Linked DNA regions of Microbulbifer sp. A4B17. The protein of the gene in region 2 binds, or shares a complex with, the protein of the main gene of each other region. Links are inferred from orthologs where the notes say so. Each region holds a gene or a part of one and is shown on either strand. Other genes may lie near its edges.

Region 1 (3,188 bases), 670 kb from region 2 along the record:
AGGGAACAACAATAACCTGGAGTTGAAGTTTGTGTTTATTGGCAAAAGCCTGGGCCAAGTCGTAGTCAAACCCCATTAATACCCCTTTCCATAAGAAGTAAGTTGTTGGCCCGTTATAGGTGAGCAGTCTGATTACGCCCGACTTTTTAATACCCTTCCAGTCGGTAATGCGTTCTTCCTGGGATTTTACTAAGTTGCGGGTCAAAAAATTATCAATAGTGGTATGCAGGCGTTTGGAATTTTTGCGTACGCCCCAGGCAATATTTTGCACTTCAGACACATCTGCACCAATCCGCATGTCGTCTCGGTAATTGCGCAAATCCTGGGCTGAAAAATCTTCCAAAATAGCAACGCGATTCTTCTTACCGTTAATAATATCCAGCAGGGTATCTCGGTTACCGTTGATATCAATTTCCTGGATGGTTAGGTTTGCGTTGGGATTTTCCGCAACAAGTTGTTCTGCAGTTTCTTTAATGGAGGAGCCGTCGGGGATAACAAATTCCATATCCTTTAATTTGCTGGCATCTGAAATATCTGGACCCTCAGGGCCAGTGACGAGTACTAACCGCGAATGGCGAAGAGGAACCGTGAAGTCAATGATTTCTTCGCGAGCGTCAGTGACAGTCAGGTTATAGGCGATTACATCTGCCTGGCCATCAATCAGCATTTGCACCGCGTCGTCGGGCGTTTCAGCTTTTATCCACTTGGGTTCCAGCTTCAACTGTTTGGCCAACTTGTTGGCAAGTTCGAAGTGACGGAGACTCACGACATCGTCACGAGGTAACAGATCTTCGGAAGCGCCGGTTAAATTAACGAACCGAATTGTGCCGTGTTTTCTTATGTCCCTAAGGTCACCGGTTTCGATGTAGTTGACTTGCTGTTCTTTAGCGGGAGTTACCTCGGGCAGCTGCCGCGCCTGCTTGTCGGCATCCTGCGCTTCGGCGGCTGACATAGTGACTGATTCGGCTACTCCAGAGTCTCGCTCTGGTTCCGTGCAGGCTGCAACGACGAGTAACAATACTGTAAGTAGTATCAAGCTCCACTGGTTGAGGTGGATAGTAGTAGATTCACTATCCATATATTGCTCCGAAGGCACTCTACCTAAATTATTATAGTGTCGCTTGATTTGCGCTCTTCAATTGTTAAAGAAATTAGTCTTCGATGGTTTTCACTTCTGCAGTGAAGTTCCCTTTGGCCAGTTTAATATGGACTTGCTGGTCGGTACTTAATTCTGAACTATCGCGAATTGCGCAATTTTCTGAATCCAGAACAATGGCGTAACCTCGCTGCAATACTGCCAGGGGACTGATATTTTGGAGTAATTGGGCCCCGTGGGAGAGTTTGTCGCTGCCGCGCTGTAATATCAGTTGTATCGCACGTTCCAGGTTTCCCTTGAGTTGGATTAACTGCTTTCGACTGTTGTCGAGTCGGTGTGTCGGTAGGTTGTGGGCAAAAGCTCTGGAGGCGGAGTCCAATTGGGATTTGCGACTTTGGATTTGCTGTTGGCAAGCTGCTACCAGGCGTATCTCCAAATGATCCAGGCGTTGGGCTTGGTTGAGGAGCTGCTCCTTGGGGTGGCGCAAACGGTTGCGTCGCAATTGAACCTGTTGGGATAAATGCTTCAGTTGGTTGTCCATAGCGCGGTGCAATCTGCGCTGGACCTGATCGAGCCGCTGTAAAATTTCTGCAGCATTGGCGCTGGCGATTTCCGCTGCGGCAGAAGGGGTTGGTGCGCGCAGGTCTGCGGCTAAATCTGCAATTGTCGTATCGGTTTCGTGACCGACTGCAGAAATAGTGGGAGTAGGGCTTGCGGCCAGTGCGCGGGCGACTATTTCTTCGTTAAAAGACCAGAGGTCTTCCAGGGAACCTCCGCCGCGACCGACAATTAATAAATCGTGGCGACCACTGCGGCCCGCTTTTTCAATCGCCGCCGCGATTTGCTGAGCGGCACCCTGGCCTTGAACGGCTACCGGCCAGATTTCAATTTTTGCAGAAGGGTGTCTCCTGTCCAGTACGTGGATCATGTCCCGTATTGCTGCTCCTGTTGGTGAAGTGACGATGCCGATATTGGTTGGCAAAAACGGGAGGTTGCGTTTTCTGCTTGTGTCGAACAGGCCCTCAGCATTCAGTTTTGCCTTGAGCTGTTCCAGCTGGCGCATCAGGGCGCCAAAGCCGGCCTCCTCCATATGCTCAACAATCAGCTGAAATTCTCCGCGCCCTTCGTACAGGCTCACCCTGGCCCGAATTAAAACCTCGCGACCGTTTTGTGGCCGAAAGGCGACACTGCGATTGCGACCGCGAAACATGGCGCAGCGCACCTGGGCCCGCGCATCTTTAAGGCTAAAATACCAGTGCCCGGAGCTGGGTATGGAAAAATTGGAAATCTCCCCACTGATCCATAGAAGGGGTACACTGCTTTCCAGAAGATGTTTAACTTCCCGATTCAGGTCACTTACCGACAGCACGCTGCGCTTGGCATTTTGACTAGGGGGAATTGTCTGCATCGGTGAATCTCGTCGGGCGTATTGGGCGGAGCAATATTGCAGTATCGCCCTTATAGGTAAAGAGCTTTACTGTACAAATCCGTTTTTCTGCAAATTGATGTTTGCGCTTTGGGCGCGTAGAGGTATAATCGCGCCGATACCCAATCCCGCCTATTCGAGGTTTGAGTGTCAACAATGTCTGAATCCAATCTGCGCATCGCGCGCGAAGCCCTCACTTTTGACGACGTCCTACTTGTGCCCGGATATTCCGAGGTCACGGCCAAGGATGTGAGTTTAAAAACCCAACTTTCCCGCAACATTACTCTGAACATCCCCATTGTGTCCGCTGCTATGGATACAGTGACGGAAGCTCGCCTGGCCATTGCATTGGCCCAGGAAGGGGGTATCGGCATTATTCACAAGAGTATGTCGATAGAAGAGCAAGCTCTTGCCGTTCGCGCGGTGAAGAAGTTTGAAGCCGGTGTTGTAAAAGACCCCATTACTATTGAGTCCGATGCCACTGTGCGCGAGTTGATCGCGCTGACCAGTCACCACAATATTTCCGGTGTACCGGTAATGGATCGTGGCGATCTGGTAGGTATCGTTACCAGCCGCGACGTTCGCTTCTTAACTGATCTCGATGTCAGTGTTGCCAGCATTATGACGCCGAAAGAGCGCCTGGTAACGGCTCACGAAGATGCTAGC
Region 2 (3,278 bases):
TGGCGCCATCGCCAATCACCGCCACTACCTTGCGATCGTCAGGGGAGCCCAGGGCCATACCCAGGGCGGCACTGATCGAAGTGCTGGAGTGGCCAACACCAAAGGTATCGTAGGGGCTCTCACTGCGTTTGGGGAAGCCGGACAGACCCCCTTGTTGGCGCATGGACAGCATCTGCTCGCGGCGACCGGTGAGGATTTTATGAGGGTAGGTCTGGTGGCCCACATCCCAAACCAGCCGGTCCTCCGGCGTATTAAAGATGTAGTGCAGGGCGATGGTCAGTTCCACTACACCGAGACCGGCACCAAAATGCCCGCCAGTCTGGCCGACACAATACAGCAAGTACTCGCGCAATTGGCTGGCGAGTTCCGGCAATTGGCGTTCATCGAGGGCGCGCAGCTGCGCCGGGTCGTCGATCGAGTCGAGAAGCGGTGTCTGCGGGCGTGTGCGTGGAATTTCTTCGAGCATCAAATGTATCAGTTGCAACAGATGGTGATATTGAGGGGGATTGTATGCCCGTGGCGGGCATATTGCATCCCAAACCCCACAGGCAAGGCTGTGACTTAGTGTCCGCGCTGCACGATATAGTCTGCGAGCTGCTGTAGTAGCAGGGTATCGCCATCGAGACTTTGCAGTGCCTGGGAGGCCTGGGCATGCAATTTTGCCAGTTTTTCCCGGGCGCCGTCGACGCCGAGAAGGGAGACATAAGTGGGCTTGTTGCGCTGGGCATCAGCGCCCTGGGTTTTGCCCAGAATAGCGGTTTCAGCGGTGATATCGAGAATATCGTCCTGAACCTGGAATGCCAGGCCAATGGCTTGGGCGTAGCGGGTAATAATCTTTAACTCCCCTTCGCTGGCACCGCCCAGCAGTGCGCCCATACGCGCGCTGGCACAGATCAGGGCTCCGGTCTTGAGACGGTGCATGGGCTCCAGCTGATCCAGGGTGAGGGTTTGGTCAACGGAATCCAGGTCGATAGCCTGGCCGGCGACCATACCCCTGGCCCCCGCCGCAGTGGCAAGTTCACGCATAAGCTGTAACAGCAATTGGGGGTCGAGCTGTTCAGCAAGGAGCAACTCGAATGCCTGGGTTTGAAGTGCATCGCCGGCGAGAATGGCTGTGGCTTCGCCATAGGCTATATGACAGGTGGGGCGACCTCGGCGCAGGTCGTCGTCATCCATTGCCGGCAGGTCGTCGTGGATCAGGGAGTAAGCGTGAATGCACTCCAGCGCCGCCGCCGTGCTATCGCAATAGGCCAGGTCAAAATCAACACCCCGAAAAACCTGGGCGCAGGCGTAGACGAGGGCCGGGCGAAGGCGCTTTCCGGGGCCCAGTGCGGCGTAGCCCATAGCCTCGAACAGCTCTTCTGCACCGCTGATAGGGGATGCAAGTGCCTGTTGAATTCTGGTCTCGACACGAGCAGACGAAGCTTGCAGGAAAGCTTTCAGTTGCTCTGGAGGGTTTGCGGATCTCACTTAAACTGGGTCCCCGGAGTTTTCGTCGGCATCAAAGGGAAGCTCGCGGATGTTGCCGCTCTCTTCAATTAACAACTTCACTTTCTGCTCAGCTTTGGCGAGCTTCTGCTGGCACTCCCGGGTGAGCTTCACTCCTTTTTCGAAATCAGCGAGAGCCTCCTCCAAGGGAAGGTCTCCGCCTTCGAGTCGCTCAACCAGCTGTTCCAACGCCTCGAGACTCTCTTCAAAAGTTGCTGTTTTTTTCTTCGCCGCCATAGCATCGCCTCTTAATTGCGGGGCAACCTTAGCGGCTGGCGCTGCGGGGGTCAATTCTATGGTCCCCTCACTCGGGGGCCTCTTCGCAGTGCCATTTAGACGAGCAATTTCTAGAGACTCGACTCCCGGGATAAAAGATAGTGTGCCAGGGCTTTTTTCTGCACCGCCGTAAAGTTGTAGTTAGGCATTGGGGGTGTTGGGGCATCGAAGTAGTCAGCCAGGGTCTGCGCTGTGTATTTAGCTGAAAGGTTGCGCAGAGGAAACTGGGCCTGATGGCAGTGGGCGCAATCGTTAGACTGATAGAGTTGTGCGCCCAGTTGCACTACCTCGGTATCTATTGAAAGTGCGTTGGCTGTGGACGTTTTTTGCAGTTGTGGCCGCTGTGTCGTCAATACAGTTTGGCGAGGGGTTCCCTGACTAACACGATAAACTGCACCGGCGTAGTCATCGGAAATATAGATGTTGCCCAGTTTATCCTCGGCGATGGCGACAGGGCGGCCGTAAACCGTTTGGCGGTTATCGCTGAGAAAACCCCACAGGAAATCCCTCTGTTGAATTTCTCCGTCGTCACTCCAGTGCAGGGAGACAACTTTATAGCCATCTTTTACACTGCGGTTCCATGAGCCATGCAGAGCGACCAGTGCTGCATGGCGATAATCCTGAGGCTGTTCTGCACTGCGCAGAAATTTAATACCGAGTGGCGCATTGTGAGCGCGAAACTCGTCCACGGGGGGAATTGAGTCAGCAATTATTTGCTGAATTTCAGGGCCTGCATCTACTCCAAAATCCGGATCGGGAACCCGGTTACCATAGGCGTAGGGCCATCCGTAGAATTGGTCTTTGCGAATCAGGTTGAGCTCATCTGGCGGCAGGTTGTCGCCGAGCCAATCGCGGCCATTATCTGTTGCGTAAAGTCCGCCATCTTTTGGAGACCAATCGAACCCCACACTATTACGCAGGCCGGTGGCGTATATTTCAAATTTATCTCCATTTGGTTTCATTCTCATGATACTTGCGCGACGAGGATCTTTTTCAATACAAACGTTGCAGCTGGAACCACTGCTGAGAAAAAGCCATCCATCGGGGCTCATATCAATGGTTTTGGTCCAGTGTCCATCATCCTCAAGGTTTTCAATAATTCGCTGGTAGCGTCCGGCCAGTCGTCCATCGGAGTGATCAAACGGCACCCGTCCAACGGCGTCACTTTCCGCAATGTATAACCAGCTATCGTGCAGCAATAATCCGTGCGGCCGTTGAAGTTTATCAATTAAGACCTTTTGACCATCACTGCGACCATCGCTGTCTTTATCCTGTAATAAAAGTGAAACTTTTCCCAGCTTGGGCTGTGAAACGATAATGTCTCCATTTCGAGTTACTGTGAGCCAGCGCGCCCCGGGAACATCCCCAGAAAATAACTGAACCGAATACCCATCCGCTGGGGTTAAGCGGACTGTCACTTCTTTTTCTGTTGTTTTAACGCCTCCGACCAGTTGGCGCCAAGGCACGCTGACGCTGGATTTGAAGGTGGCCAAGGCGGTAGATAACACCGCTCC

The links.
Region 1: the proteins of BTJ40_RS18985 (region 2) and xseA are in contact, whole or in part, in a cryo-EM structure (PDB 8TXR), measured with the Escherichia coli proteins. The link is inferred for Microbulbifer sp. A4B17 from one-to-one orthologs.

The regions. Positions count from the first base shown.
Region 1 is NZ_CP029064.1:3,648,499-3,651,686, reverse strand. Bases 329-3,188 are described here. They hold xseA (exodeoxyribonuclease VII large subunit), read right to left. Parts: upstream 2,505-3,188; coding sequence 1,152-2,504; downstream 329-1,151. Other genes in these bases: guaB (IMP dehydrogenase), read left to right, coding at 2,679-3,188; BTJ40_RS16080 (transporter substrate-binding domain-containing protein), read right to left, coding at 329-1,078. Outside these bases: more of BTJ40_RS16080, read right to left, coding at 1-328. UniProt on the Escherichia coli protein: Bidirectionally degrades single-stranded DNA into large acid-insoluble oligonucleotides, which are then degraded further into small acid-soluble oligonucleotides.
Region 2 is NZ_CP029064.1:4,313,491-4,316,768, reverse strand. Bases 126-3,075 are described here. They hold BTJ40_RS18985 (exodeoxyribonuclease VII small subunit), read right to left. Parts: upstream 1,780-3,075; coding sequence 1,471-1,779; downstream 126-1,470. Other genes in these bases: BTJ40_RS18980 (PQQ-dependent sugar dehydrogenase), read right to left, coding at 1,836-3,075; BTJ40_RS18990 (polyprenyl synthetase family protein), read right to left, coding at 562-1,470; dxs (1-deoxy-D-xylulose-5-phosphate synthase), read right to left, coding at 126-466. In the rest of the region: more of dxs, read right to left, coding at 1-125; more of BTJ40_RS18980, read right to left, coding at 3,076-3,278. UniProt on the Escherichia coli protein: Bidirectionally degrades single-stranded DNA into large acid-insoluble oligonucleotides, which are then degraded further into small acid-soluble oligonucleotides.